Regions from separate parts of the Streptomyces sp. NPDC002446 genome, predicted to be linked through region 3. Evidence: predicted binding sites of a transcription regulator. Region 3 holds the regulator's gene; each other region holds the start of a gene.
The links. The regulator HrcA, encoded in region 3, represses chaperone genes, less so after heat shock. The targets are predictions, from matches to a motif close to TTNGCACTCNGNNNNNCNGAGTGCNAA.
Positions count from the first base shown of each region.

Region 1: a site for HrcA is predicted at 7,180-7,206, ahead of groL (chaperonin GroEL). Genes of this name have one in related genera too.
Region 2: a site for HrcA is predicted at 8,821-8,847, ahead of groES (co-chaperone GroES). Genes of this name have one in related genera too.

Region 1 is NZ_JBSFYC010000008.1:153,816-163,879, reverse strand. Features, by position in the region: gene ACWD6P_RS07560 (MurR/RpiR family transcriptional regulator) at 1-64, shown strand, start outside; gene murQ (N-acetylmuramic acid 6-phosphate etherase) at 128-1,066, shown strand; gene ACWD6P_RS07550 (PTS transporter subunit EIIC) at 1,104-2,903, shown strand; gene ACWD6P_RS07545 (hypothetical protein) at 3,100-3,633, opposite strand; gene ACWD6P_RS07540 (DUF998 domain-containing protein) at 4,031-4,786, opposite strand; gene groL (chaperonin GroEL) at 5,393-7,015, opposite strand; gene ACWD6P_RS07530 (cold-shock protein) at 7,392-7,595, opposite strand; gene ACWD6P_RS07525 (MoaD/ThiS family protein) at 8,058-8,333, opposite strand; gene thrC (threonine synthase) at 8,386-9,678, opposite strand; SAM riboswitch class I at 9,696-9,839, opposite strand; gene ACWD6P_RS07515 (glucosyl-3-phosphoglycerate synthase) at 10,038-10,064, shown strand, end outside.
Region 2 is NZ_JBSFYC010000014.1:125,515-135,578, forward strand. Features, by position in the region: gene ACWD6P_RS11400 (WhiB family transcriptional regulator) at 1-75, shown strand, start outside; gene ACWD6P_RS11405 (LysR family transcriptional regulator) at 190-1,116, opposite strand; gene ACWD6P_RS11410 (MOSC domain-containing protein) at 1,281-1,946, shown strand; gene ACWD6P_RS11415 (SDR family NAD(P)-dependent oxidoreductase) at 2,047-2,820, shown strand; gene ACWD6P_RS11420 (XRE family transcriptional regulator) at 3,534-4,286, opposite strand; gene ACWD6P_RS11425 (hypothetical protein) at 4,394-4,600, shown strand; gene ACWD6P_RS11430 (hydroxyacid dehydrogenase) at 4,663-5,712, shown strand; gene ACWD6P_RS11435 (ester cyclase) at 5,802-6,494, shown strand; gene groL (chaperonin GroEL) at 6,606-8,231, opposite strand; gene groES (co-chaperone GroES) at 8,365-8,673, opposite strand; gene ACWD6P_RS11450 (FtsW/RodA/SpoVE family cell cycle protein) at 9,144-10,064, shown strand, end outside.
Region 3 is NZ_JBSFYC010000001.1:207,876-217,939, forward strand. Features, by position in the region: gene ACWD6P_RS00855 (Uma2 family endonuclease) at 21-608, shown strand; gene ACWD6P_RS00860 (DUF3097 domain-containing protein) at 586-1,419, opposite strand; gene ACWD6P_RS00865 (MBL fold metallo-hydrolase) at 1,512-2,249, opposite strand; gene hrcA (heat-inducible transcriptional repressor HrcA) at 2,445-3,461, shown strand; gene dnaJ (molecular chaperone DnaJ) at 3,462-4,601, shown strand; gene ACWD6P_RS00880 (nitronate monooxygenase) at 4,829-5,914, shown strand; gene ACWD6P_RS00885 (16S rRNA (uracil(1498)-N(3))-methyltransferase) at 5,911-6,654, shown strand; gene ACWD6P_RS00890 (OsmC family protein) at 6,799-7,227, opposite strand; gene ACWD6P_RS00895 (histidine triad nucleotide-binding protein) at 7,411-7,770, shown strand; gene ACWD6P_RS00900 (ribonuclease Z) at 7,777-8,682, shown strand; gene ACWD6P_RS00905 (HAD family acid phosphatase) at 8,734-9,549, opposite strand; gene ACWD6P_RS00910 (enolase C-terminal domain-like protein) at 9,846-10,064, shown strand, end outside.

The sequences.
Region 1 (10,064 bases), on a different contig from region 3:
CGCCCTCTCCGCGTCCTACGAGGCCCTGGCCCACCGCCACTCGCCACGCCACACCCCGCGCTGACCCCGCACCGCCCCGCCCGCCGTCCGTCCCCCTCCCCCCGCCGCTGGAAAGAGCCGCCACGCCATGACCTCCACCGCCGACCACGCCCGCCTACGGGCCGAGCTGGAGACCCTCACCACCGAGGCGTTCCGCCCGGACCTGGCGGAGATCGACCGCCGCCCCACCCTCGACATCGCCCGCACGATGAACGACGAGGACGCCACCGTCCCCGCCGCCGTCGCCGCGCGCCTCCCCGAGATCGCCGCCGCCATCGACGCCACGGCCGCCCGGATGGCCCGCGGCGGCCGCCTGATATACGCCGGCGCCGGCACGGCCGGCCGCCTCGGCGTCCTGGACGCCAGCGAATGCCCGCCGACCTTCAACACCGACCCGTCCGAGGTTCTCGGCCTCATCGCGGGCGGCCCGTCCGCGCTGGTCACCGCCGTCGAAGGCGCAGAGGACAGCAAGGAGTACGCGGTCAAGGACCTGACCGCGGCCGGCCTGACCGAGCTCGACACCGTCGTCGGCATCTCCGCCTCCGGCCGCACCCCCTACGCGGTCGGCGCCGTCGAGCACGCCCGCGCCCTCGGCGCACTGACCATCGGCCTGTCCTGCAACGCCGGTTCACCCCTGGCCGGCGCCGCCGAGCACGGCATCGAGGTCGTGGTCGGCCCCGAACTGCTCACGGGCTCCACCCGCCTCAAGGCGGGCACCGCCCAGAAGCTGGTGCTCAACATGCTGTCGACGATCACCATGATCCGGCTCGGCAAGACCTACGGGAACCTGATGGTCGACGTCCGCGCCTCCAACGAGAAACTGCGGGCCCGCTCACGGCGCATCGTCGCACTCGCCACCGGCGCCACGGACATGGAGATCGAGACGGCGCTCAGCAGCACACACGGCGAGGTGAAGAACGCCATCCTCACCCTCCTCGGCAGCGTCGACGGCCCCACCGCCGCCCGCCTCCTCGCCGCCTCCGACGGCCACCTCCGGGCAGCCCTGGAGGCCGCCAAGAACCACTGACCGCCCCCTGGCGTGTCCCCACAGCAAGGCGCCGCACATGCCCGAAGACAAGAACCGCGCCACCGCCGCCGCGATCCTTCCCCTCGTCGGCGGCGCCGAGAACATCACCTCCATCGCCCACTGCATGACCCGCCTCCGCCTCGGCATCCAGGACCGCACACGAGTCCAGGACGAGGCCCTCAGAGCCCTGCCGGCCGTCATGGGCGTGGTCGAGGACGACACCTACCAGATCGTGCTGGGCCCCGGAACAGCCTCCCGCGTAACCCCCGAACTCGAACACCTGACAACCCAGCCCCACCCCACACCCCCCACCCCCACCACCCAACAACCACCCCCCGCCCACCCCACCCCACCCTCCGCACCACCTCACAAGGATCCACCCCACAACAAACCACCCCGCAAGGATCCACCCCACAAGAATCCAATCCGCAAGGAACCAATCACTCTCCGTAATCGTTGCCGGAACAAGGAGGCACCCCACCAGGCAGAAACAACACGGCCCCAAGCAGAAACAACCCACCGCACAGAGACCCCACCCCTGGCAGCAACCACGCCCTTGCCAGCCACACCACCCAAGCCCCGCCCAACCACCACCCCCACCCCCGTCGACGGCCCCACCCCCGCCAACCCCGCCACCGCCAGCGCCACCGCCGACCCCACGACCACCACCGACCAACTCCCCCGCCCAGACACCCCCACAGCCGACCAACTGGCCGCCCAAGGCGCCGCCATCAAAGCCCGCCAGAAGGCCAGAAACGCCACACCGCTCAAGCTCTTCCTCCGCCGGATCGCGAACATCTTCGTCCCGCTGATCCCCGCCCTCATCGGCTGCGGCATCGTCGCCGGCATCAACGGACTGCTCACCAACCTCGGCCAACTGCCGTCCGTCGTACCCGCCCTCACCGCGATCGCCTCCGGTTTCCTGTCGCTGATCGCCGTCTTCGTCGGCTTCAACACCGCCAAAGAGTTCGGCGGTACACCGATCCTCGGCGGCGCGGTCGCCGCCATCACCGTCTTCCCGGGCGTCACACACATCACCGCCTTCGGCCAGCAGCTCTCCCCCGGTCAGGGCGGCGTACTCGGCGCGCTGGCCGCGGCGCTGTTCGCCGTCCAGGTCGAGAAACGGTGCCGCAAGGTGATCCCCGAGGCGCTCGACGTCCTGGTCACCCCCGCCCTCACGGTCCTCGTCACCGGCCTGGTCACGCTCTTCGGCCTGATGTACGCGGCGGGCGAGGTCTCGGGCGCCATCGGTGCCTTCGCCACCTGGCTGCTCGCCCACGGCGGAGCGTTCGCCGGCTTCGTCCTCGGCGGTCTCTTCCTCCCCCTCGTCATGCTCGGCCTCCATCAGGCCCTGATCCCCCTGCACGCCACCCTCATCCAGCAGCAGGGCTACACGGTCCTGCTGCCGATCCTCGCCATGGCCGGCGCGGGCCAGGTCGGCGCCGCCATCGCCGTCTACCTCCGCCTCCCCCACAACCGTTCGCTCCGCACGACCATCAAGTCCGCCCTCCCCGCCGGCTTCCTGGGCGTCGGCGAGCCGCTGATCTACGGCGTCTCGCTCCCGCTGGGCCGGCCGTTCATCACGGCCGGCATCGGCGGCGCGTGCGGCGGCGGCTTCATCGGCCTGTTCAACCAACTCGGCGACACTGTCGGCTCCACCGCCATCGGCCCCTCCGGCTGGGCGCTGTTCCCCCTGGTCAAGGGCAACCACGGCATCGCCGTCACGCTCGTCGTCTACGCCCTGGGGCTCGCCGTCGGCTACGTCACCGGGTTCCTCGCCACCTACTTCTTCGGCATCAGCAAGCAGATGCGGACGGAGCTGAACGCGGAGGGGTAGGCGGGCACGGAGAGGGAGGCGGGCACGGAGCAGGAGACGGCCACGGAGAGAGACACGTACGCGGAGGGGGACGCGCGCACGGAGGGGGACGCCCCCGTGGAGAGGGAGGCATGCGCGGAGCGGGAGGCGCGCGTGGCAACCGGGGCGAAGGCGGGCGCAGTGAGCGCGGCGGCTGACGCGCCTGCAGGGGCGCGGCTCACACCTCAGGCCCCGACTCCCGCTCCGGTCGGCACTCACGTCCCGTCCGACACTCGCGCTCCGTTCGGCACTCACGCTCCGGCCGATACTCGCGCTCCGTCTGACGCAGAGTCATGGCGTGGTCCAGCAGGCCAAGCGCCCTGAGCCGGCCTCGTTCACGGGATTCGATCTCTTCCGCGCTCTCGCCCGTCGCGGCGACCCTCGGGCAGTCGGGGCATGCCCACCGGTCCGTCCAGCTCCGCACCGGCGGCCGCATCGCGACCTCGCAGTGCGGGCAGCGCACGGTCACTCCCTCGACATGGCCGCAGAACGCGCAGACCCAGACGGGCCCTTCGCTGTCGCGCTGCTGCCACATGGTCCGCCGGCACAGCGGACATCCCTTCGTTCCGATCCCCAGCGACCCCATGATCGGCGGGTCCGGCGTCGCGTCGGCATAGGCGACGATCTGCTTGCGCAGCCGGTCGTCCGAGGTGTTGGCCATCCTGAGCAGCCGCACCGTGCGGGAACGGACTTCTTCGACAAACTCGGTCATCGTCGCAGCAGCGTACGCGGCTTCCCACCGGGCAACGCCCGCTTCTGCCGAAACCAGCGGCGCAGTCTCCGCTGCCTGTACCCGCAGCCTCCCCCGCCCGTGCCCATCGCTGCCCTCCGCCGCCCTCCCTGACCTCCGCCACCCTCCACGAGTGACACACCCTCACATGATTGACGGCTACGGGGTCATGAGGACGCAGGCACATGATTGACGACCGTCGGGCCATGACCACCGGCCACGCGAGCGACGACCACCGCACCGTTACCACCAGCCACACGAGCCACGCCCCCCGGACGATGACCACCAGCCACACGATGGCCGCACCGGACCGTAGCCACCACCAGCCCCCATCGACGGTCAGCCGACCGCGGCCACCGGCAGGCAGGCCACCGGCGGACTACAAGGGCGTGCCCGCTGCCGGGATCTCTTCTCCCAGGGCGGATGGGCCGGTTGGCGTAACGCGGCCGGGCCACCATCGGGATGATCTGGCCAACTCGGCTGCCAGCAAGGCGAACCACACGCCCACCAGCGTCAGATGCGCCCGCTGTGCGACGCCGTGCCAGCCGGGTCGGCCGAAGAGCGGGCCGACCGTGCACACGGCGGTGGGAAGGGCCAGCGCCAGGACGCGCGTGCCCCAGCGGCGGATCAGCGGCAGGCGGGGCCAGGCGGAGACGGCGGCCCGGCTGAGCAGCGCCATGGAGGCGAAGACGAAGAAGTGGGCCAGCGCGCTGGTGACCGTGTGGCTGGGGTGTACGGCCTGGCAGGCGGGGTCGACCGAGGGCGCGCAGCGCATGGGCAGGAGGACATCGGCCACGGAGGACATGCCGAGGCCGAACAGCGCCAGCCAGCCGCCCCGCCACCAGCCGTCCGGCGCGGACCCGGACGCCAGGAGCGCCCCGACGATGACGAATGCGGCAGAGACACTCTCGATACCGCCGAAGAGCGGCCGGAAGGGCTGGTCGGCGGCGTACAGCTCGCTCACGTACGAGTGGCGCGGATCGAGTCCCGTCGGCAGCAGGTACTCCAGCAGCCACCCGTTGTAGAGCACGGCGGCCGCGGCCAGCAGGAGGGCCGCCCACGCTTCCCTGCACCGCCGGCCGCCTGGCCGCGCCGGCCCGCGCGTCAGGTCTGGAGTCCGCTCACCGACAAACATGATCAGTCACTGTCCATGCTCGACCCGTTCACGCCCGTACGCATCCCGGTTCACGCAGATGCTCTTCCGACATTGACCACTCGGGTCACGTTTTCCGACCACTCAGGACCATTTTTGGATCACTCGGTCCTCGGCGCCGGACCGCTCGGTCCTCGGCGCCGGACCGCTCGGTCTACGGCGCCGGACCGCTCCGTGCTCGTCGCCGAACCAGCTCAGGCCATGTCCACGCACCCACTCAGGCCACCCCTCCACCCCTTCATCCCCCTCACCTCACCCCCTCACATCAACACCCCCTCACCTCAGCCCCAGCCCCTGCACGCCGCGCACAAAGCCGTACGCAAAGCACGCCCGCAAGGCCGTACCCGAAGCAGCCCGCACCCCGCACCCAACGCCACCCCCAAGCCCTCCGCAAAGCCGCCCACAACCGCCCGCAAAGCACGCCCACAAAGCCACCCACAAACCCATAAGCCAAGCCCGCAAGCCCACACGCCACCCCACCCCCCCACCCCAAACCGCCACCAGGGCGGCACCCCCTGGGAGAGGGGTGCCGCCCTGGCGTACTGAGGACGTGTGATCCGTGCGGGATCAGCGTTCCGATCCGGGGGATCAGAAGTCCATGTCACCGCCCGGCATGCCGCCCGGAGCGGCCGCGGCGGCCTTCTCCGGCTTGTCGGCGATGACGGCCTCGGTGGTGAGGAAGAGCGCCGCGATGGAGGCGGCGTTCTGCAGCGCGGAGCGGGTGACCTTGGCCGGGTCGATGATGCCTTCGGCGATCATGTCGACGTAGTCGCCGGACGCGGCGTTCAGGCCGTGACCCGGGGTCAGGTTGCGCACCTTCTCCACCACGACGCCACCCTCGAGGCCGGCGTTGACGGAGATCTGCTTCAGCGGGGCCTCCAGGGCCAGCTTCACAGCGGCGGCACCGGTGGCCTCGTCGCCGTCCAGCTCCAGCTTCTCGAAGACCGAGGAGGCCTGCAGCAGGGCGACGCCACCGCCGGCGACGATGCCCTCCTCGACGGCCGCCTTCGCGTTGCGAACGGCGTCCTCGATGCGGTGCTTGCGCTCCTTGAGCTCGACCTCGGTGGCGGCACCGGCCTTGATGACCGCAACACCGCCGGCGAGCTTCGCCAGGCGCTCCTGCAGCTTCTCGCGGTCGTAGTCGCTGTCCGAGTTCTCGATCTCGGCGCGGATCTGGTTGACGCGGCCCTGGACCTGGTCGCTGTCGCCGGCACCGTCGACGATGGTGGTCTCGTCCTTGGTGATGACGACCTTGCGGGCGCGGCCCAGGAGGTCGAGACCGGCGTTCTCCAGCTTGAGGCCGACCTCCTCGGAGATGACGGTGCCACCGGTGAGGATGGCGATGTCGCCGAGCATGGCCTTGCGGCGGTCACCGAAGCCCGGGGCCTTGACGGCGACGGACTTGAAGGTGCCACGGATCTTGTTGACGACCAGGGTCGACAGGGCCTCGCCCTCGACGTCCTCGGCGATGATCAGCAGCGGCTTGCCGGACTGCATGACCTTCTCCAGGAGCGGCAGCAGGTCCTTCACGTTGCCGATCTTGGAGTTGACGATGAGGATGTACGGGTCGTCGAGCGACGCCTCCATACGCTCCATGTCGGTGGCGAAGTACGCCGAGATGTAGCCCTTGTCGAAGCGCATACCCTCGGTGAGCTCCAGCTCCAGACCGAAGGTCTGGGACTCCTCGACGGTGATGACGCCTTCCTTGCCGACCTTGTCCATGGCCTCGGCGATCAGCTCGCCGATCTGGGTGTCGGCGGCGGAGATGGAGGCGGTGGAGGCGATCTGCTCCTTGGTCTCCACGTCCTTGGCCTGCTCGAGCAGGGCGGCGGAGACGGCCTCGACGGCCTTCTCGATACCGCGCTTGAGGGCCATCGGGTTGGCGCCGGCGGCGACGTTGCGCAGGCCCTCGCGGACCAGGGCCTGGGCCAGGACGGTCGCGGTCGTCGTGCCGTCACCGGCGACGTCGTCCGTCTTCTTCGCGACCTCCTTGACCAGCTCGGCGCCGATCTTCTCGTACGGGTCCTCGAGCTCGATCTCCTTGGCGATGGAGACACCATCGTTGGTGATCGTGGGGGCGCCCCACTTCTTCTCGAGGACGACGTTGCGGCCCTTGGGGCCGAGGGTGACCTTGACGGCGTCGGCGAGCTGGTTCATCCCGCGCTCGAGACCGCGCCGTGCCTCCTCGTCGAACGCGATGATCTTGGCCATGTGAAGTGGTCCTCCCGGACTGGGGTGGATTGCTCCGGACCGCGCCTGGCGCCCGCGACGGACGACCTGCAGACCTGTGTGGTTCCTTGCCCCACCCGGCCTGCGGGCCTCACCGACCCGGTCCTTCTTTGTCACTCTCACCCGGAGAGTGCTAACGCCAATGATTAGCACTCGGGGTGGGAGAGTGCAAGCCGCCCGGAGGGGGTCGTTGAGGGGTGGCGGTCGGGTTGGGGGCACCTCCCAGCGTGAGCTTGGGGAGGGTGGGCGCAGGCGACCGAGGGTCAGTTCCGCCCTTCGAGGGCGGCGGGCGGACGGCAGAAGGCCCGTACCCCCTCCAGGGGTACGGGCCTTCACTACGCAGCAGTCGGTCGGCGCCTCAGCCGGCCACCCGGACCATGTCCGCCTGCGGCCCCTTCTGGCCCTGCGAGATCTCGAACTCGACTCGCTGGCCCTCCTCAAGGGTGCGGTAGCCGTCCATCTGGATCGCGCTGTAGTGGACGAATACATCCGCACCACCGTCGACCGCGATGAAGCCGTACCCCTTCTCCGCGTTGAACCACTTGACGGTGCCCTGAGCCATGCCTAACTCCCCTATTACTGGCCCTTGCGCAGGACCGCACTCCGCGGACCCGGGTCAGACCTCACCCCGCGAAGGCCCGTGGGGTGTGCGCCGGAACGCGTCGACCGCCGCTGAATGTATCTGCACCGATGCCCAGCGCAACAGGTCAATCGGACGAGAATTCTGGCGCCGCAGAATCGGCAATATGGAGGGAAATCCCGTTTCTCCGGGGCAAGTCGGGCCGGGCATAGCGCACGTAAGCGACAAATACCGCACACACTTTGGACACAACTCTCCGCGGTTTCCTATGCGTTCGGCATGTGCGCGGAGTTATCCGGAACGGGGATCGTCACAATGGTATCCCCTTTCACGAAGCGGAATTGCCCCGTCCGAATTCAGCGGACGGGGCAATTCCAGTCAAGCGGGAGAAGAGATGGCGCAAATCAACGCCCGGTCGTCGGCCATCCGGTGGCCGACGGGCCCTCAGCCGCCGGCGACCGCCGGGATGATCGAGACGCCCGCGCCGTCCGGCGTCGGCGTCTGCAGGCCCTGCTCGAAGCGCACGTCGTCGTCGTTGACGTAGACGTTCACGAAGCGGCGCAGCTTGCCGGCGTCGTCCAGCACGCGGGCCGCGATGCCCTGGTGGTTCTTCTCCAGGTCGGCGATCACCTCGGAGAGGGTCGCGCCCTCGGCGGTGACCTCGGCCTCGCCACCGGTGTACGTGCGGAGGATGGTGGGGATGCGGACCTTGACGCTCATGGGTTCTGCCTTCCGGACAGGGGGTGCGGGTACGGGTCGGGGAGCTGCGGCCTCAGCCGGCCAGGCCGGCCGCGCGGAACGCGTCCAGGCTCGGGCGGATCGTGGCCGTGGGCCCGGAGGTCGGCGCGACGGCGTCAAGTGTCTTGAGGCCGTCACCCGTGTTGAGGACGACGGTGGTCAGGGACGGGTCGAGCAGACCGTCCTCGATCAGCTTCTTGGTGACGCCGACGGTCACGCCGCCCGCGGTCTCCGCGAAGATCCCCTCCGTCCGGGCCAGCAGCTTGATCGCGTCCACGACCTGCTCGTCGGTGACGTCCTCCACCGCACCGCCCGTACGGCGCGCGATGTCGAGCACATACGGCCCGTCGGCCGGGTTGCCGATCGCCAGGGACTTGGCGATGGTGTTCGGCTTCTGCGGGCGTACCACGTCGTGCCCGGCCTTGAAGGCCGCCGACACCGGGGAGCAGCCCTCGGCCTGGGCGCCGAAGATCTTGTACGGCCGGTCCTCGACCAGGCCGAGGGCGATCAGCTCCTTGAGCCCCTTGTCGATCTTCGTCAGCTGCGAGCCGGACGCGATCGGGATGACGATCTGGTCGGGCAGCCGCCAGCCCAGCTGCTCGCAGATCTCGTACGCCAGCGTCTTGGATCCCTCGCCGTAGTACGGGCGGAGGTTGACGTTGACGAAGCCCCAGCCCTCGCCCAGCGGGTCGCCGATGAGCTCCGAGCAGAAGCGGTTGACGTCGTCGTAGTTGCCCTCGATGCCGACGAGGTCGCCGCCGTAGACCGCGGCCATGACGACCTTGCCTGCCTCCAGGTCGTGCGGGATGAAGACGCAGGACTTGAAGCCGGCGCGGCGGGCGGCGGCGCCGACCGCTCCGGCGAGGTTGCCCGTGGAGGAGCAGGACAGGGTGGTGAAGCCGAAGGCGCGGGCGGCCTCGACGGCGATGGCGACGACGCGGTCCTTGAAGGAGTGCGTCGGGTTGCCGGAGTCGTCCTTGACGTACAGGCCGCCGGTGACGCCCAGCTCGGCGGCGAGCCGGTCGGCCTTGACGAGGTGGGTGAAGCCGGGGTTGAGGTTGGGCTTGTCGGCCACGTCCGCGGGGACCGGCAGCAGGGGGGCGTAGCGCCAGATGTTGTTCGGGCCGGCCTCGATCCGCTTGCGGAGGGCTTCGGGGTCGCCGCCCGGCAGGTCGTAGGCGACTTCGAGCGGCCCGAAACAGCTCGCGCAGGCGAAGATCGGCCCGAGGTCGAAGCGCTCGCCGCACTCGCGGCAGGACAGCGCCACGGCGGGACCCAGAGCGACGGCGGGGGTGTTTGCGGTGGTTTCGGCGGTCTGCACAGCCATGGAGGCGAGGCCCTTTCTCCTCATCTTCCTCGCGGCGCATCTCGCCACGAGACGGATTTGGCACCTTCCCTAGCCGGGAGCCTCGCTGCTGGCAGCAAGAACCGACTGGAGGGTTGCCGGGGCTTCAACGGGCCGTATCCCTCTGCCCCTCTGGATGAGCGGTATGGCGCTGGGATCGAACCCAGGCGTTTATGGCGCGGTGACCCCGACATGCGACGGTCATCCGCGTTGTTCAAGACTGTAACCGAAGGCACTGACAGTTGAGATAGTCGTCCGCACCGCGAGATGGATCACAGAATGGCCCAGACGATGGATTGCATACCGGTCGCGGCACCGGCGGCCACCGAGGAGTCGTAGACGTGCTGGAAGAGGTGGAGCGCTGGCTG
Region 2 (10,064 bases), on a different contig from region 3:
CTCATGGGCCGGGCCCGCCACCGGCTGATCCCCGCGACCTCCATGACCGGCCACTCGGGCGTCTCAGGCGCCTGACCACGGGAGCGGACCGCTCCCTGAGGAAACGTTCCTGCTCCGCTCCGCGACTGCGGGAGCGAGGATTTCGGCTGCCGCGGGGCCCGGCCGCCGCCGTCCGCGGACACCGGCCCGTCAGCGCGGGTGAGCGCTCCGGCCCGCCGCGTCCGCCAGCCGGTCGAGCGTCGCCGCGACGGCGGGGACATGGGCCAGATCCGGCAGCGTGAGCGCGACGATCTCGCGGTGCACCGGCGGCTCCATCCGTACCGCCGTGGCCCCCTTGGGGCGCACCGACTCCAGCGTGAGCTCCGGCAGCGCGGCGACCCCCAGGCCCGCGCCCACCAGGCCGATCACCGCCGGGTAGTCGTCCGTCGCGAAGTCGATGCGCGGGGTGAAGCCCGCGCTCTCGCAGACCTCGACGAGGTGCCTGCGGCAGCGGGGACAGCCCGCGATCCACGGCTCGTCCGCCAGGTCCGCGAACCGCGCGGTGCCGGCCTTCGCCAGCCGGTGGCCGTCCGGCACCAGGCCGATCAGCCGGTCCACCAGGATCGGGCGCACCACCAGGTCGTCCCACTCCGCCGCGGCCTCCGGGTCCGCGCCGCGCACTTCCGGATAGCGGAAGGCGAGCGCGATCTCGCAGTCACCGTTGCGCAGCATCTCGATCGAGCGCGGCGGCTCGGCCTCGTCCAGCGAGACCCGGGTGCCGGGGTGGGCGGCGCGCATCTTCGCCAGGGCGGTCGGCACCAGCGTCGAGCTGCCCGAGGGGAACGACACCAGCCGCACCCGCCCCGCCCGCAGGCCCGCGATGGCCGCGACCTCCTCCTCGGCGGCGGTGAGCCCGGCCAGGATGCCGGTGGCGTGCCGTACGAGCGCCTCGCCCGCCTGCGTCAGCCGCATCTCGCGGCCCGCGCGGACCAGCAGCGGGGTGCCGGCGGACTGCTCCAGGGCCTTCATCTGCTGGCTGACGGCCGGCTGGGTGCAGCCCAGCTCGCGCGCGGCGGCGGAGAACGAGCCGGTCCTGGAGACGGCGCGCAGCACACGGAGATGACGGGCCTCGATCATGTTTCGAGCATAAGTGGCCCTTGGGCTGATCGGGAAAAATCAGGCCGACGCTTTTGGGTGGGGTGGCCAGGGTATGCCCCTCATGCCCCGGAGGGTTTGTGATCATGGGTGGGGACGCCGGCGGGGACGCTTCGCCGGGGTGGCACGGGACGACGGAGGACCGTATGAAGCTGCTGACCGTCAATCTGGGGCGGCCCATGCCGTTCGAGCACACCGACGCCGAGGGCGGCACGGGTATCGACAAGCGGCCCGTGGACGGCCCGGTGGCGGTCGGCGCTCCCGGCCCCAAGGGCGTCGGGGGCAGCGGGCTGGCCGGCGACGCGGTGGTCGACCTGCGCTTTCACGGCGGCGACGACCAGGCCGTCTACGCGTACGCCCGCGAGGACCTGGACGACTGGCAGCGGGAGCTGGGCCGCGCGCTGCCCAACGGCTGCTTCGGCGAGAACCTCACCACGTCGGGCGTCGAGGTCACCGGCGCCCGTATCGGCGAGCGCTGGCGGGTCGGGCCGCGGCTGCTGCTGGAGGTGAGCTGTCCGCGGATCCCCTGCCGTACGTTCCAGGGGTGGCTCGGCGAGCACGGCTGGATGAAGCGGTTCACCCGGGCCGCGGTGCCCGGCGCGTATCTGCGGGTGATCGAGCCGGGCGAGATCCGCGCCGGGGACCGCGTCGAGCGGGTGCACCTCCCGGATCACGAGGTGACGATCGCGCTGATGTTCCGGGCGCTGACGACCCGGCGGGAGCTGCTGCCGCGGCTGCTGGAGGCCGGGGAGGCGCTTCCGCGGGACACGCGGCAGCGGGTGCTGAAGTATCTGGAGCACGAGGGCAGTTGACCGGGTGACGGGTGCGGGCCCGCGCCGGCGGCCGCGGCGCCGGCGTCCGGAGCGCCCCTCAGGGGTCCGGCGGCGCCGTCCGGGCGGATAGCGTGCCGGTATGACGACTGCATTGATCACGGGAGCGACGGCGGGCATCGGGGCGGCGTTCGCCCGGCGGCTCGCGAGCGACGGACACAGCGTGGTGCTGGTGGCGCGCGACGAGAAGCGGCTGCGCGAGCAGGCCACCGAGTTGCACGACCGGCACGGCATCGAGGCGCAGGTGCTGAGCGCGGACCTGGCCACCGAGGACGGCATCGCCGCGGTCGAGGCGCGCCTGGCGGATACCAAGCACCCGGTCGATCTGCTGGTGAACAACGCCGGCTTCGGCAACAAGGGCGAATACCTCGAAGTCCCGCTCGCCGACGAGCTGACGATGCTGAAGGTGCACTGCGAGGCGGTGCTGCGGCTGACCTCGGCCGCGGTGCGCGGCATGCGGGAGCGGCGGCGCGGCGCGGTGGTCAATGTGGCGTCGGTGGCGGCGTTCGTGCCGCGCGGCACCTACGGCGCGAGCAAGGCGTGGGTGGTGCAGTTCACGCAGGGCGCGGCACGGGACCTGGCGGGCAGCGGGGTGCGGCTGATGGCGCTGTGCCCCGGGTTCGTCCGCACCGAGTTCCACCAGCGGGCGGGGATGGGCACGGACAACATCCCGGGCTGGATGTGGCTGGATGCCGACAAGCTGGTGGACGCGGCGATGAAGGACCTGGTGCGGGGGAAGTCGCTGTCCATCCCCGATCCGCGGTACAAGGCGCTGACCACGGCGGTGAAGCTGGTGCCCCGCTCGGTGCTGGGGGGAGTCACCTCGCGCACCGGCCGCAAGTACGGGCCGCGCTAGCCCGCACGGTGGCGGGGCCGGCCCTACGGACTTCGTCCTTCGGTCCGGCCCCTGCCGTGAGTGGGGGTGAGGGATAGGCGGGTGCTGGTGCCGTCGTACCAGCTGATGTGGATCGTCGTGCCCCTGACGTGCACTGTGGCCAGCGTTTCCACGGGGGCCGGCGCCGGGTCTGCGGTCAGGGAAGCCAGTGCCACGAAGAGGGTGCCCCGGGGGTCGGGTGTCGTGGTGCCCGCCAGGACGGCGGTACGGGTGCGGGGGCCGAACGGGGTGCTGCCGGTGGCCAGTCGGGCGGGGCCGGCCTCGTAGCCGTGGACGGGGTGGAGCTGGGCGGTGGGGCCGTCCGGCGTGGTGGCCCAGCCGGTCTGGCGTACGGGGGTGCCGGGGGCGGCGCCGGTGACCAGATGGGCGCGGAGTTCGGCGCGGCCGTGGGCGAGGGTGGCGGACAGGACCCGGACGCCGGGGAGTTCGGTGCCTCCCCCGGCGGCTACGCCCCCATTGCCGGGGGGACCCCCATCGGCCAGGCGCGGGGTGTGGGCGGAGGAGGCCCAGCCGGTGCCGGTGGCGTGCGGCGTGGCGGGGCCGCGGGTGGTGGGGCGGCCGTCGACGATCAGGGCGAAGTCGTTGTCGGGCAGGTCCGGGGCGCCGGCGGTGGGCGCCGTGGGGCCGGTGCGGGTGGAGTAGGCGAAAGCGGGTGATGGCTGCCTCTCCGGAGGTCAGGCCACCGGTACGGCACGGCCCCACAGCTCCTCGGCGTGTTCCGCGAACCGGTCGAACATCCCACCTCCACTGTGACGGCGCAGATGCAGCAGCGGCGAGTCATGCCCCACTAGGCGGGCCAGGTGGGGCGTCACCAGCGCATCGTCGTCGAACCGGAAGACCGACAGTGATACGTGGTTCACGGCGTCGTCCGCACTGCTGTAGCGCGCCTCCATCCCGGACACGGTGCCCATCCGGCCGAGATGCTCCACGCTGATCCGGATGCGCGTGGAGACACTCAAGGCCACGTCCTCGATCGCCTCGCGCTGCCTGGTGACCTCGCCGGCGGGGTCGCCGAGCAGGAACCTGACCCGGCATCCGGACTCGGCCTTGCGCCGGATCGTCTCGGCGAACTGGGGGACCTGCGTCCAGAAGAAGTAGTTCGTGTACCCGGCGAGGAACAGATCCTCGGCTGCGCCCTCGACGAGCTCGGCCCAGACCGTGGACGGGCAAGCGGACCGGTACGGATACGAGTGGACCAGCTCACGGTCGTGGCCGGTCTTGATCCGGTCCTTCACTGCCTGGGGCCACAGCATCTCTTCATCGACTCCCAACGCCCGGCAGGCGTCCTCACGGTTGCTCGCATGCGGTATCAGTTCGGCGTCCGCCAGCCACCGTTCCACGGTCTTGCTCGTGACCCCGACCCGGGCCGCAAGCTTCCTGGGGGTGAGACCGGCATCCGCAATAGCTGATCGTAAGGCGACGTTCAAGACTTCTCCCTTGGACGTTTGGGCCGTTTCGACCGTACGCCGGGGACGGCCCAGCTGTCCCCACTACAGAGCAGATACGTCCGAAAGCGCAGGCCAGCATCAGGGGCATGAACCAGCAACCGACAACCAGGCAGGGTCCCGTGCATCTGATGCTGCCGCTGGCTCAGCCCGCGGCCGCTGAAGGGTGCGATGTCTGCGCGGCCTTGGCCAAGCAGCGCCGCGAAGCCCGGCTCAACGGGGACCACTCCATGGCGTCCGACTGCAACGTCGAAATCGCCGCTCACCCCGAGCACTGGAGGCGCATGGGGCGATAGAGACGGGTGCGGAACGAGAGCCACGGGCATTTCTTCCCCACCGACCACCAAGGGAAGCCCCTATGACCACACCAGCCCCCACCGTCCCCGGCCGCGCCGAACGGCGCCCCGGTCTGCTGCTCTCCATGGGCCCCGGCGTCGCGGACCGGCTGCTCGACGCCCGCCACCGCACCCGCCTGGCGGCCCTCACCCGCACCGACCCGGGCCTGGTCGCCCACGAACTTGCCGACCCCACGCCCGAGGTGGCCGCCGCCCTCGCCGAGGCGGAGGTGCTCCTCACCTGCTGGGGCGCCCCGGCCCTCACCGCCCGCGTCCTGGACGCGGCGCCCCGGCTCCGCGCCGTCGTCCACGCCGCCGGGTCGGTCAAACACCACCTCACCGACGCCTGCTGGGAGCGCGGCATCGCCGTCGCCTCGGCCGCCGCCGCCAATGCGCTCCCGGTCGCCGAGTACACCCTCGCCGCGATCCTCCTGGCCAACAAGCGCGTACTGCACTGCGCCCACCGCTACCGCACCCTGCGCGCCCGGCACGACTGGCACCGCGAACTGTCCGGCGCCGGCAACTACGGCCGGACCGTCGGCATCATCGGCGCCTCCCGCATCGGCCGCCGGGTCATCGAGCTGCTGCGCCCTTTCGACCTGCGCGTTCTGCTGTACGACCCGTATGCCGACGCGGCCGAGGCGGGCCGGCTGGGCGCGACGCCGGCCCCCCTGGGCACGCTCTGCGCCGACAGCGACATCGTCACCGTGCACGCCCCCGAGCTGCCCGCCACCCGCCATCTGCTCGGCGCCCGCGAACTGGCCCTGATGCCGGACGGGGCGACCCTCATCAACACCGCCCGCGGCTCGCTCGTCGATGAAACCGCCCTGCTCGCCGAGCTGGTGACCGGCCGTCTGCACGCGGTCCTGGACGTCACCGACCCCGAACCGCCGCCCCCCGACTCCCCGCTCTACGACCTCCCCAACGTCCTGCTCACCCCGCATGTCGCCGGCTCCCTGGGCGGCGAACTCCACCGCCTGGCCGACCATGCGCTCGACGAGGTGGCGCGGTTCGCGTCCGGTCTGCCCTTCCTGGACCCGGTGCTCCCGGCGGCGCAGGACCGCTCGGCCTGACCCGGGCCACGAGCGGCATACCTCACTAAAATGGCCGTATCGATGCATTTCACTGCGGTGCATCGCGCCGGACCCATGAGGGAGGCGGCATGAAATTCGTACAGATAATCGACTACAAGACCGAGCGGCCCGAGGGCATGAACGCGCTCATGGACAAGTGGGTCGAACAGACCAAGGGCAGGCGGACCGCCACCCACAGCGTCATCGGCAAGGACCGTTCCGACGCGTCCCACTACGTCGAGATCGTCGAATTCCCCTCGCACGAAGAAGCGGTGAAGAACTCCCAGCTGCCGGAGACCGACCGGATCTTCCGGGAGATGGTGGCGCTCTGCGACGGGATGCCGTCCTTCACCGACCTCGATGTCGTCCGGGACGAACGGCTGAACGCCGCAACCGCCCGCCGGTTCTTCCACGAGATCGCCGCCGGCGGCAACCTCGGCGCGATCAGCGAGGTCTTCGCGGCCGACTACCGGGACCACGACATCATCAAGGAGGAGGAGACCGTCGTCGGGTCCGACGTCATCCGGCAGGACGTCACCTCCTGGCGGGCCGCCTTCGACTTCACCTTCGACCTCGAAAGCCAGATCGCCGAGGGCGACGACGTCGTGACGCGCTGGACCTGGACCGGCACGCACAAGGGCCCGTTCATGGGCGTCGAGCCGACCGGCGAGGTGTGCACCATGACCGGGACGACGACCTTCCGCTTCCATGACGGAAAGATCCGGGAAGGCTGGTGGCACTACGACCTGATGCGCCTGATGAGGCAGCTCGGCGTGCTCTGACCAGGCGTTCCCGCGGACGACCGGACAAACCGGAAGGCCCCTGTTCCCGCCGCTCACGAGCGGGAACAGGGGCCTTTCAGCGGGTTACGCGGCTATGCGGCCTGGGCTGCGTCAGTGCGCGTGCCCGTGGCCGTGACCGGCGTCGCCGGCCTCTTCCTCTTCCTTCTTCTCGACGACCAGGGTCTCGGTCGTGAGCAGCAGGGAGGCGATGGAGGCGGCGTTCTCCAGGGCGGAGCGGGTGACCTTGACCGGGTCGATGACGCCGGCCTTGACCAGGTCGCCGTACTCGCCGGTGGCGGCGTTGAAGCCCTGGCCCTTGTCCTGCTCGGCGACCTTCGCGGTGATGACGTAGCCCTCCAGGCCCGCGTTCTCCGCGATCCAGCGCAGCGGCTCGACGACCGCGCGGCGGACGACGGCGACACCGGTGGCCTCGTCACCCTCCTTGCCGAGGCCGCCGTCCAGCACCTTGGCGGCGTGCACCAGCGCGGAGCCACCACCGGAGACGATGCCCTCCTCGACCGCGGCGCGGGTCGCGGAGATGGCGTCCTCCAGACGGTGCTTCTTCTCCTTGAGCTCGACCTCGGTGGCCGCACCCACGCGGATGACGCAGACGCCACCGGCGAGCTTGGCGAGGCGCTCCTGGAGCTTCTCGCGGTCCCAGTCGGAGTCGGTGGTCTCGATCTCCGCCTTGATCTGGGCGACGCGACCGGTGACGTCCTCGGCCTTGCCACCGCCGTCGACGATGGTGGTGTCGTCCTTGGTGACGGTCACGCGGCGGGCGGTGCCCAGCACGTCCAGACCGGCCTGGTCGAGCTTGAGGCCGACCTCCTCGGCGATGACGGTGGCACCGGTGAGGGTGGCCATGTCGCCGAGCATCGCCTTGCGGCGGTCACCGAAGCCGGGGGCCTTGACGGCCACGGCGTTGAAGGTGCCACGGATCTTGTTGACGACCAGGGTCGACAGGGCCTCGCCCTCGACGTCCTCGGCGATGATCAGCAGCGGCTTGGAGCCACCCGCCTGGATGACCTTCTCCAGCAGCGGCAGCAGGTCCTGGATCGAGGCGATCTTGCCCTGGTGGATCAGGATGTACGGGTCCTCGAGGACGGCCTCCATACGCTCCTGGTCGGTGACCATGTACGGCGAGAGGTAGCCCTTGTCGAAGGCCATGCCCTCGGTGAAGTCCAGCTCCAGACCGAAGGTGTTGGACTCCTCGACGGTGATCACACCGTCCTTGCCGACCTTGTCCATCGCCTCGGCGATGAGCTCGCCGACCTGCTTGTCCTGCGCCGACAGACCGGCGACGGCGGCGATGTCGGTCTTGTCGTCGATCGGGCGGGCGGTCGCGAGGAGCTCCTCGGACACGGCCTGCACGGCGGCGTCGATGCCCTTCTTCAGGGCGGCCGGGGAAGCGCCCGCGGCGACGTTGCGCAGACCCTCGCGGACCAGCGCCTGCGCGAGCACGGTGGCGGTGGTGGTGCCGTCACCCGCGATGTCGTTGGTCTTGGTCGCCACCTCCTTGACGAGCTGGGCGCCCAGGTTCTCGTACGGGTCGTCGATCTCGACCTCGCGCGCGATGGTGACACCGTCGTTGGTGATGGTCGGGGCACCGAACTTCTTGTCGATGACGACGTTGCGGCCCTTGGGGCCGATCGTCACCTTGACCGTGTCGGCAAGCTTGTTGACGCCGCGCTCAAGGGCGCGACGAGCGTCCTCGTCGAACTTCAGGATCTTCGCCATGGGTTGCTTCAAGTCCTCTCATTGCGATCCTCGGCACGCAGTGGGGACCGCTGTCTCAAACGGAACTGCGCCCCTGCCCCGGGTTGTTTAGACGCGGGAACCAGGGGCGCAGATCACGGCAAATCTGGGTGACTTACTTCTCGACGATCGCGAGAACGTCGCGAGCCGAGAGAACGAGGTAGTCCTCGTTGTTGTACTTCACCTCGGTGCCGCCGTACTTGCTGTAGAGAACGACGTCGCCGACGCTGACGTCGAGCTCGACGCGCTTGCCGTCCTCGATGCGGCCCGGGCCCACGGCCAGGACGACGCCCTCCTGGGGCTTCTCCTTGGCGGTGTCCGGAATGACCAGGCCCGAGGCCGTGGTCTGCTCGGCGTCGAGCGGCTGGACCACGATGCGGTCCTCAAGCGGCTTGATGGCAACCTTGGAGCTGGCGGTCGTCACGATCCGACCTCCCCCTTCGGAGATCTCACGGGGTTAACTGTCTGAGGTGGCGACCAGGTGGATCCGTCGTCGCGGGTGCCGGACCTGCCCGTCGCTGTGTTCTGGCACTCCCCACTGGAGAGTGCCAACGCCGAGACTATGACGCGGTTAGCACTCGGTCAAGCGGAGTGCCAGCGCGCCGAGGAGCGGCTTCCGTCAGGCCGGTTGACTCAGCCGCGGACAACGGGGCTCCCGCCGGGGAGGGTTCCATGCCAAATCGGACACACCTTCCCGTTCCCCGGCAACCACACCACCGGCCGCCTCGTCTCACTTCCCGACTGCCGGGCCGGCGAACCGCCTACCGGGCATGTCTGATGGAACAGCCCGGACCGGTCCGGGGCCTTGAGCACCGATGGCGGAGGAACCCCGTGCGTGGACTGACCAGAGCTCCCCGGCCGGGCGGGGAGCCGGAGAGCGACGCCGAGCGCACCATGACGTTCGCCGCGCTCCAACGGGCGCCGGACCGCCGCCGGACGGAGGCCTGGCTGCTCGCCCTCGTCGTCCTGACCGCCGACTTCGGCTACGCCTACACCGGCCTGTCGATGACCGGCCGGCTGCCCGGCGGGCTGGCCGGCTTCGCCGTCAGCATGCTCTTCGTGGCGCTGGTGCCGCATCTGGTGCTGCGCCGCTTCGCACCGCGCGCCGACCCGCTGATCCTGCCGCTGGCCACCCTGCTGACCGGGATCGGCCTGGTCCTGCTGCACCGCCTGGACATCACCTACGCCCGGACCCCGCACCTGAAGATCGCCGAGGCGGCGAGCGGCCAGCTGGTGTGGACGGTGATCGGCGTGGCGGTCTGCATCGCCATCCTGCTCGTGCTGCGCGACCACCGCATGCTGCAGCGCTACATCTATCTGACGATGGCGGTCGCGCTGGTGCTGCTGATGGCGCCGGCCTTCTTCGGTGCGGACATGTACGGCGCCAAGCGCTGGATCCTGCTCGGGCCGCTGTCGCTGCAGCCCGGCGAGTTCGTGAAGATCATGATCTCGGTGTTCTTCGCGGGCTATCTCACCGTCAACCGCGATGCGCTGGCGCTGGCCGGACGCCGCGTCATGGGCGTCCAGCTGCCCCCGGGCCGCCAGCTCGGACCGATCTTCACCATCTGGGCGATCAGCCTCCTGGTCCTGATCTTCGAACGGGACCTCGGCACCTCGCTGATCTTCTTCGGCGTCTTCGTGATCATGCTCTACATGGCCACCGACCGCACCAGCTGGGTGGTGTGCGGCCTGCTGATGGCCACCGCCGGCGCGGCCGTCGTCGGCTCCCTGGAGCCGCACGTCCACGGCCGCGTCACGGCCTGGCTGGACCCCATGCGCGCGTTCACCAGCGAGGGCCGGGCGGAGCACATGTCC
Region 3 (10,064 bases):
GGAAGCGGAGGGCCACGGAGATGACTGCGGTGGATGACCGGCCGATCACGCACATCGTCAAGTTCTTCGAGGACCTTGAGGTTCCCGATGGCTTTAAGGCAGAGCTCCTGCGGGGGGAAATCGTGATGATGGCCGGGCCGGACCTGGTCCACAACCGGATCGTGCTGAGGGTGCTGCGGCAGATCCCCGACCAGAAGTGGGACTGCCTCCAGACGCAGGACATCGATTTGCTGAGCGAAACGAGTGAGCCTCAGCCGGACCTCGTGGTGCTGGAACGCGACGCGGGGCCGGAATCGGGCCGACTACTGCCGGCCCAGGTGATCACGATGCTGGTCGAGGTCGTCTCCAAGAACAGCGTTGACCGTGACTACGGTGTCAAGCGCTCGATCTACGCGGCGGGAGGGGTCCCCGCCTACCTCATCATCGACCCCATCATGGCCCAGTGCGTCCTGCTCACCGAGCCTGTCGGTAGCGGCGACGAGGCTGACTACCGTTGCCAGCGCATCGGCAAATTCGGCGAACCTGTGCCCCTGGGGATGCTCGACCTCGACCTGGACACCACCGAGTTCAGCACCCTCCCCAACGTCAGGCCGCACCGCCGACCGTAACGAAGTCGATCAACTCCTCCACCCGCCCCAGCAGTTGCGGCTCCAGATCCTTGTAGGACCGCACGCACGACAGGATCCGCTGCCAGGCGGCCCCCGTGTTCTCCGGCCAGCCCAGCGCCCGGCACACCCCCGTCTTCCAGTCCTGGCCGCGCGGCACGCTCGGCCACGCCGCGATCCCCACCGACGACGGCTTCACCGCCTCCCACACGTCGATGTACGGGTGGCCCACGACCAGCGCGTGCTCGCCGGTCACCTCAGCCGCGATCCGCGATTCCTTGGAGCCCGGTACGAGGTGATCCACCAGCACCCCCAACCGGGCATCGGGCCCGGGGGCGAAGCTGCGGACGATCGCCGGAAGGTCGTCGACGCCCTCCAGGTACTCCACGACGACGCCCTCGATGCGCAGATCGTCGCCCCAGACCCGCTCGACCAGTTCGGCGTCGTGCCGGCCCTCCACGTAGATGCGCCCGGCGCGTGCGACCCGGGCGCGGGCGCCGGGCACGGCCAGTGATCCGGAGGCCGTACGGGCGGGGCCGCTCGGCGCCGGCCGGTTCTGCGGGCGGACGAGCGTGACGACCCTGCCCTCCAGAAGGAAGCCGCGCGGAGCCATCGGGAAGACCCGGTGCTTGCCGAAGCGGTCCTCCAGGGTCACCGTCGGGCCCTCGGCGGACTTCTCGCAGCGGATCACCGCACCGCAGAAGCCCGTGGTGACCTCCTCGACGACCAGATCGGCGTCGGCCGGCACCTCGGGGGCGGGGCGCTGCTTCTTCCAGGGCGGGGTGAGGTCGGGACTGTAGCGCTTGCTCTGCATGGGGCCTGTTCTGTCTGTTCGGTCTGTTCGGTCTCTGTCACAGCGGGGCATCCGGCGGTCGCCGGAGAAGGCGAACGCTGCAGGATGGCTGATCAGGATGGCGGAGGGACGCCGAAGAGGGCGGCCAGGTCGTCGCGCTGGGCGCGGACGAAGGCGGCATCCACCACGGAGCCATGGCCGGGGACGTACACCGCGTCCTCGCCGCCCAGGGCCAGCAGGCGGTCCAGCGCCGCCGGCCACTGCTGGGGCAGCGCGTCCGGGCCCGCCTGCGGTTCGCCGGACTCCTCGACCAGGTCGCCGCAGAAGACGATCTCCGGCGCGCCGTGCCGGCCGGGCACCAGGACCGCCAGGTCATGGGCGGTGTGGCCGGGCCCCACATTGGCGAGCAGGACCTGGCGGTCGCCGAGGCCGACCGTCAGCTCGCCGTGCACGTGGTGGTGCGGGGTGACCAGCAGATCGGTGGCCTCGGCGGCGGCGTCCCGTCCGACGCCGTGGCGCATCGCGTCGTGCCGCAGCTCGTCCTTGCTGCGGCGGAGCAGGTCGCCCAGTCCGGCCGCGCCGAACACCTCCACGCCGGCGAAGGCCGCGGTGCCCAGTACATGATCGAAATGCGGGTGGGTGAGCGCGACATGCGTCACTTCCCGGCCGAGTACGCCACGGATCGCCCGGCGCAGATCCGCGCCGTCGCGAATGCTCGCGCCGGTGTCGACGATCATGACACCGGCCGATCCGGCGATCACGCCGATCGTCTCGTCCCAGCCCGGCATACGGCGTCTGGCGACACCGTCACCGAGCTGTTCCCACCCGGCCTCTTCCCAAGCAGTGCCCATACCGAGACGCTAGCTCCATCGCGATAGCGTTGCCCGGCAGATCGGCCGAACACGGTCATCGGACGGGGGCTGCGGGAGGTCGCCCTTGCCGTGGTCGTGCTACCCGGCCGTACACTGGCTCCGGGTCTGGCACTCGGCCCGTGTGAGTGCCAGGAGTAACGAAACGGCGGACGGGCCGGACTGGAGGTGCGCGGGATGCTCAGTGAACGCAGGCTCGAAGTACTGCGCGCCATCGTCCAGGACTATGTCGGGACGGAGGAGCCGGTCGGCTCCAAGGCGCTCACGGAGCGGCATCAGCTCGGGGTCTCCCCGGCCACCATCCGCAACGACATGGCAGCCCTGGAGGACGAGGGGTTCATCGCCCAGCCGCACACCAGCGCCGGGCGGATCCCGACCGACAAGGGCTATCGCCTCTTCGTCGACAAGCTGGCCGGCGTCAAGCCGCTGTCCAGCCCCGAGCGGCGGGCGATCCAGAACTTCCTGGACGGCGCCGTCGACCTCGACGACGTGGTGGGGCGCACGGTCCGGCTGCTGGCGCAGCTGACCCGGCAGGTCGCGGTCGTGCAGTACCCGTCCCTGACGCGGTCGACGGTGCGGCACGTGGAGCTGCTGGCGCTGGCCCCGGCCCGGCTGATGCTCGTACTGATCACCGACACCGGTCGGGTCGAGCAGCGGCTGATCGACTGCCAGACGCCGTTCGCCGAGACCTCCCTGGCGGACCTGAGGGCGCGGCTCAACAGCCGGGTCGTGGGGCGCCGGTTCGCGGATGTGCCCCAATTGGTGCAGGATCTCCCGGAGTCCTTCGAGCAGGACGACCGCGGCACGGTCTCGACAGTGCTGTCGGTGTTGCTGGAAACTCTGGTGGAGGAGACCGAAGAGCGGCTGATGATCGGCGGCACCGCCAATCTGACGCGTTTCGGTCATGATTTCCCCCTGACTATCCGTCCGGTGCTGGAGGCCCTTGAGGAGCATGTGGTGCTGCTCAAGCTGCTCGGCGAGGCCAAGGACTCGGGCATGACCGTACGCATCGGGCATGAGAATGCCCACGAAGGCCTGACGTCCACATCGGTCGTCGCGGTCGGTTACGGTTCGGGCGACGAGGCAGTCGCCAAACTCGGCGTGGTCGGACCGACCCGCATGGACTACCCCGGAACGATGGGAGCGGTACGCGCAGTGGCACGTTACGTCGGACAGATCCTGGCGGAGTCGTAAGTGGCCACGGATTACTACGCGGTCCTGGGCGTACGGCGCGATGCCTCGCAGGACGAGATCAAGAAGGCTTTCCGGCGGCTGGCACGCGAGCTGCACCCGGACGTGAACCCGGATCCCAAGACCCAGGAGCGGTTCAAGGAGATCAACGCCGCTTACGAGGTCCTGTCGGATCCGCAGAAGAAGCAGGTCTACGACCTCGGCGGCGACCCGCTCTCCCAGTCGGGCGGCGCCGGTGGCGGCGCGGGCGGCTTCGGCGCGGGCTTCGGCAACTTCTCCGACATCATGGACGCGTTCTTCGGCACCGCCTCCCAGCGCGGGCCGCGCTCGCGCACCCGCCGCGGCCAGGACGCCATGATCCGGCTCGATGTCGAGCTGAACGAGGCGGCCTTCGGTACGACCAAGGACCTCCAGGTCGACACCGCTGTGGTCTGTACGACCTGCACCGGTGAGGGCGCGGCGCCGGGCACCTCGGCGCAGACCTGCGACATGTGCCGCGGCCGCGGTGAGGTCTCGCAGGTCACCCGGTCCTTCCTGGGCCAGGTCATGACGTCCCGGCCGTGCCCGCAGTGCCAGGGCTTCGGCACGGTCGTGCCGACGCCGTGCCCCGAGTGCGCGGGCGACGGGCGGATCCGCTCCCGCCGCACGCTGACCGTCAAGATCCCGGCCGGTGTCGACAACGGCACCCGCATCCAGCTCGCGGGCGAGGGCGAGGTCGGCCCCGGCGGCGGCCCCGCCGGTGATCTCTACGTCGAGATCCACGAGCTGCCGCACCCGGTCTTCCAGCGGCGCGGCGACGATCTGCACTGCACGGTCACCATCCCGATGACGGCGGCGGCGCTGGGCACGAAGTGCCCGCTGGAGACGCTGGACGGGGTGGAGGAGATCGACGTCCGGCCCGGCACCCAGTCCGGGCAGTCGATCCCGCTGCACCAGCGCGGTGTCACACATCTGCGCGGCAACGGCCGCGGCGATCTGATCGTCCACGTCGAGGTCCAGACCCCGACCAAGCTCGACCCCGAGCAGGAGGAGCTGCTGCGGCGGCTCGCCAAGCTGCGCGGCGAGGAACGGCCCACGGGGCAGTTTCAGCCGGGGCAGCAGGGACTGTTCTCGCGGTTGAAGGACGCGTTCAACGGGCGGTAGGCGGCAGGCGGGAGCCGGAGCTGCGGGAATACCGCCCGGCCCCCGCCCCGTTGTGGCCCCGCAGGGGGGCCTCGCGTCCCCTACGGGATGTGTTCGGCCGCCCCCTAAGGCCGCCCGCCCCGGGCCCGCGGCCGCCTACCCGGGCCCGTGGCCGCGCGTTCCCAGGTGCGTACCTGCGCCGAGCCCCTGATGCGGGGGCTCGGCGTTTCGCGTGACACGATGTGCTCATGCCCAGCGCACTGACCGATCTCTGCCGCTATCCCATCGTGCAGGCCCCGATGGCGGGAGGCGGCTCGGGACCCGAGCTGGCCGCCGCCGTCTGCGGTGCCGGCGGTCTCGGCTTCCTCGCCGCCGGCTACAAAACCGCCGACGGCATGTATCAGGAGATCAAACAGCTGCGGTCGCTGACCGACCGGCCCTTCGGCGTCAACCTCTTCATGCCGCAGCCCTCCCTGGCCGACACCTCCGCCGTGGACGTCTACCGCGAGCAGCTCGCGGGCGAGGCCGCCTGGTACGAGACCGAGCTCGGCGACACCGACGAGCCCAGCGACGACGGCTACGAGGCCAAGCTGGCGATCCTGCGGGAGGACCCGGTTCCGCTGGTGTCCTTCACCTTCGGGTGCCCCTCGCGCGCCGTCCTCGACGCCTTCGCCAGGGTCGGTACGTACACCGTCGTGACGGCCACCACGGCGGCCGAGGCGCAGGCCGCGCAGTGGTCGGGCGCGGACGCGGTGTGCGTCCAGGGCGTGGAGGCCGGCGGCCACCAGGCCACCCACCGGGACGACCCGCACGCGGACGGGACCGGCGCGGGCCTGGGGCTGCTGGCGCTGCTCGGCCAGGTCCGCGAGGCCGTGCAGATCCCGGTGATCGCCGCGGGCGGGCTGATGCGCGGGGCGCAGATCGCCGCCGTACTGGCCGCCGGGGCGACGATGGCGCAGCTGGGGACGGCCTTCCTCGCCACCCCCGAGTCGGGCGCCAACCCGCTGCACAAGCAGGCGCTGACCAACCCCCTGTTCACACATACGGAGTTGACCCGCGCGTTCTCCGGGCGGCCGGCCCGCGGGCTGGTGAACCGCTTCCTGCGCGAGCACGGCCCGTACGCCCCCGCCGCCTACCCCGCCCTCCACTACCTCACCTCCACCGTGCGCAAGGCCGCCGCCAAGGCCGGCGACGCGCAGGCCATGAGCCTGTGGGCGGGGCAGGGGCACCGGCTGGCCAGGGAACTGCCCGCGGCGCGGCTCGTCGAGGTCCTGGCGGCCGAACTCGACGCGGCACGGGCCGGGTTGGCGCTCCCCGGCGGCGGTGCCGCATGACCGCGCCGGTCTTCCTCGTCGACTCGCTCGCGCACGTACGGGCCGGCGGCACGCTGATGCTGGACGGTCCCGAGGGGCGGCACGCGGTGTCGGTGCGGCGGCTGCGGGTCGGCGAGGAGGTCGTGCTGACGGACGGCCACGGGGCCGGCGCCTACGGCACGGTCGCCGCCGTCGAGGGCAAGGACAGGCTCACCGTCGCGGTCGCCGGGCTGCGCAGTGAGGACGCGCCGGACCCGACCATCACCGTCGTCCAGGCCCTGCCCAAGGGCGACCGCGGCGAGCTGGCCGTCGAGACGATGACCGAGACCGGAGTGGACGCCATCGTGCCCTGGACGGCGGCCCGTTGCGTCACCCAGTGGAAGGGCGAGCGGGCCGCCAAGTCGCTGGGCAAGTGGCGCGCCACGGCCCGCGAGGCGGGCAAGCAGTCCCGGCGGCTGACCTTCCCGGAGGTCGCCGACCCGCTGACGACGAAGCAGGTCGCCGCCCTGCTCGCGGACGCCGACTTCGCGGCCGTCCTCCACGAGGAGGGCAGCACCCCGCTCGCCACCGCCGAACTGCCCGCCACCGGCCGTATCGTGCTCGTCGTCGGGCCCGAGGGCGGTGTCTCCCCGGAGGAGCTCACCGCCTTCGCCGAGGCCGGTGCCAAGCCGTACCGCCTGGGCACGACCGTGCTGCGCACCTCCACCGCGGGCACCGCGGCGACGGCGCTGTTGCTGGGGCGTACGGGGCGCTGGAGCTAGGGCCTGCCCGATGGGCCGGGGCCGGGCCCACGGCCAGATCCCGGCATGCCCCGCTGACAACGCGGCGGTGCGCCGACCGGCCCCTAAGGGCCCGTCGGCGCACCGCCGTTCACCGGGACCGACCCGAGCGGGCCGACCGGTGCGTCAGATCAGCTCGGCCGAGAGCGTGATGTTCTTGACGCCCGCCAGGGCCTGGCTCACCGGGCAGTTCTTCTTGGCGTCCTCGGCCGCCGCCTGGAAGTCCGCCTCGGACAGGCCGGGGACGCTGGCCTTGACGGTCAGGGCGATGGCGGTGATGCCCTCGCCGGGCTGGAAGGTGACATCGGCGCGGGTGTCCAGGGACGCCACGGTGTAGCCCTTGCCCGCCAGGCCGTGCGAGAAGGCCATGGAGTAGCAGGAGGAGTGGGCCGCCGCGATCAGCTCCTCGGGGCTGGTGACGCCGTTCGGCTGCTCCGCGCGGGCGGGCCAGTTCACGTCGTACGTACCGATGTTGGAGGACTCCAGGGCGACGGTGCCCTTCCCCTCCAGGAGGTTGCCTTCCCAGTGGGTCTGGGCGGTGCGAGTGGTTGCCATGGTGCATAACTCCCGGTTGTGGGCGAAAGCGATCACTGGTCAGCTTAGGGCCTGCCGGGACCGGCACCGGGGCCGTGACGCCTGGTGCGGGGGCGCGCCCGTGCCCCGGCCCCGACGACCGCCCGGTAGCATCCCAAGCCGTGCGTACCGTGCGCATGAGGGATGAGCTGGGAGGAGTCACCGGTGGCGGGAGAACCGCAGGCCGACTGCCTGTTCTGCAAGATCGTGGCGGGGGAGGTACCGGCGACCATCGTCCGGGAGACCGAGACCACCGTCGCGTTCCGCGACATCAACCCCCAGGCCCCGACGCACGTCCTGGTGATCCCCAAGGTGCACTACCCGGACGCCGCGTCCCTCGCGGCCGCCGAACCGCAGGTGATCGCCGACATACTGCGTGAGTCCCGCGAGGTCGCCGCCGAGGACAAGGTCGAGGACAGGGGCTACCGGGTCATCTTCAACACCGGCGCCGGCGCGGGCCAGACCGTCTTCCACGCACATCTGCACGTGCTCGGCGGCCGCGGCCTCCAGTGGCCCCCCGGATAGCGGACCGTGTCCGTACGTGAACTGGTCGTCCTCGGCACCGCGAGTCAGGTCCCCACGCGGCACCGCAATCACAACGGCTACCTCCTGCGCTGGGACGGCCAGGGGCTGCTCTTCGACCCCGGCGAGGGGACGCAGCGCCAGATGCTGCGTGCCGGGGTCGCCGCCCACGACCTGAACCGGATCTGCGTCACGCACTTCCACGGCGACCACTCGCTGGGCCTGGCCGGGGTGATCCAGCGGATCAATCTGGACCGGGTGCCGCACCCGATCACCGCCCACTATCCGGCCAGCGGGGAGCGCTTCTTCGACCGGCTGCGCTACGCCACCGCCTACCGCGAGACGGTCCGGCTGGTCCAGCGGCCGGTCGCCGAGGACGGTGAGCTGGACCGCTCGAAGTCGTATCTGCTGGAAGCGCGCAAGCTCTCGCACCCCGTCGAGTCGTACGGCTACCGCCTGGTGGAGCCGGACTCCCGGCGGATGCTGCCGGAGCGGCTGGCGGCGCACGGCATCGCCGGACCGGACGTCGGGCGGCTCCAGCGGCTGGGCGAGCTGAACGGCGTCACCCTCGACGAGGTGAGCGAGGTCCGCCCCGGCCAGCGGTTCGCGTTCGTGATGGACACCCGGCTGTGCCCCGGGGTCCATGCGCTCGCGGAGGGCGTGGACATGCTCGTCATCGAGTCGACGTTCCTGGACGAGGACGTCCAACTGGCCGTGGACCACGGCCACCTGACCGCCGGGCAGGCCGCCGCGGTGGCCGCCGAGGCGGGCGTCCGGCACCTCGTGCTGACGCACTTCTCGCAGCGCTACGCCGACCCGGCGGAGTTCGAGCGGCAGGCCCGTGCGGCCGGCTACACCGGCGAGCTGACCATCGCCAGGGACCTGATGCGGGTGCCGCTGCCCAAGCGGCGCTGAACGCGCGCCCGGTGGCCGCCGCGTACGGAACGGGCCACCGGGCGCCCCGCCTCACGGCAGGTAGTACATCGGGTTCGGCAGCTTGAAGGTCCGGTCGCTCGCGCCGCCCTCCAGGTCGCTGTACTGGTCCCCGAAGTTGGCGACGATGTCGTAGCCGAGGGACTCGATGTGCTTGCGGGTGCCCGACTTGTACTCGACGGTGGTGCAGGTGGAGCCGCAGGGCAGGTAGGCCGGCGGGTGCTCCTTGTCCTTGAGGTAGACGTGGGTGCGGTCCAGCGCCACGTCGTAGCCGACGTTCTTGAGGTTGCGGACGCTCCAGTCGCGCTGCGCCTCCTTGCGGCCGGTGATGAAGAAGACCTCGGCGCCCTTGTCGTGCGCCCAGTTGACCAGCCGGTCCATGCCGAAGACCGGGTCCATGTCGGTGTTCTTCAGGTACTCGTCCTGGCTCTCCGGGGTGAAGTGGAAGCCCACCTTGAGCTCGTAGTTGTACGTGAGCAGGGTGGTGTCGTCCATGTCGAGGACGATGGCGGGCTTGGCCCGGCCCTTGCCGCGGGCGTGCTTGGCGAGGGCCTTGGTCAGGTGGGCGCGGGCCTTGGCCTCTATGCCGCGGACCTGGCGGGCGTAGTTGCTGTCCGGGGAGGCGTAGTGCTCGCCGTCGGCCGTCACCGTGTCGCCGTAGTACGCCTTGATCTTGTCCTGGACCTGCGTGAGGTTCGGGATCTCCTTGTCGGTGCGCGGCACGGAGTGTTCGGCGGTGGCCTGGCCGATGCCGAAGACGGCGGTGCCGGCGACGAGGGCGGCGACCGTCGTGGCGCCGATGCGGGCACGACGGGCAAGGGCGGGGCGGAAGCGGTCGGAACGGCGCATGCGCGGCTCTTTCAGGTGGCGTGACATGGTCACCGGTAGGTCTAACAGAGCCGTAAATCCCTATCTACGCGCGAAGATTCAATGATTGGTAAAGGCTGGCGGGTGGTGGCCTGTCGCGCCCATGGGGAGGCGCCGTCAGGGGTATTGACGGCCGTGGTGCCGGTCCCTGGCCTCCTGCTCCATTCATGGACATCATCCGCATATGAGAACGGCAGGGGGAGGCGGCGGGCGGGCCGGTCGCGCCGCCCCCGACCGTAGGAGCCCTGTCGCGCCGCCCCCGACCGCAGGAGCCCCGGATGACCGACGCCAGGAACGCCCTCACCATCGCCGAGGTCCGGCTCACCCCGATCCTGGTGGCCGATCCGCCGCTGCTGAACACCCAGGGTGTGCACCAGCCCTACACACCCCGGCTGATCATCGAGGTGACCACGGAAGGCGGCGTCACCGGTCTCGGGGAGACCTACGGAGACGCCGCGTACCTCGGTCTGGCCCGGCCGCTGGCGAGCGCACTGACG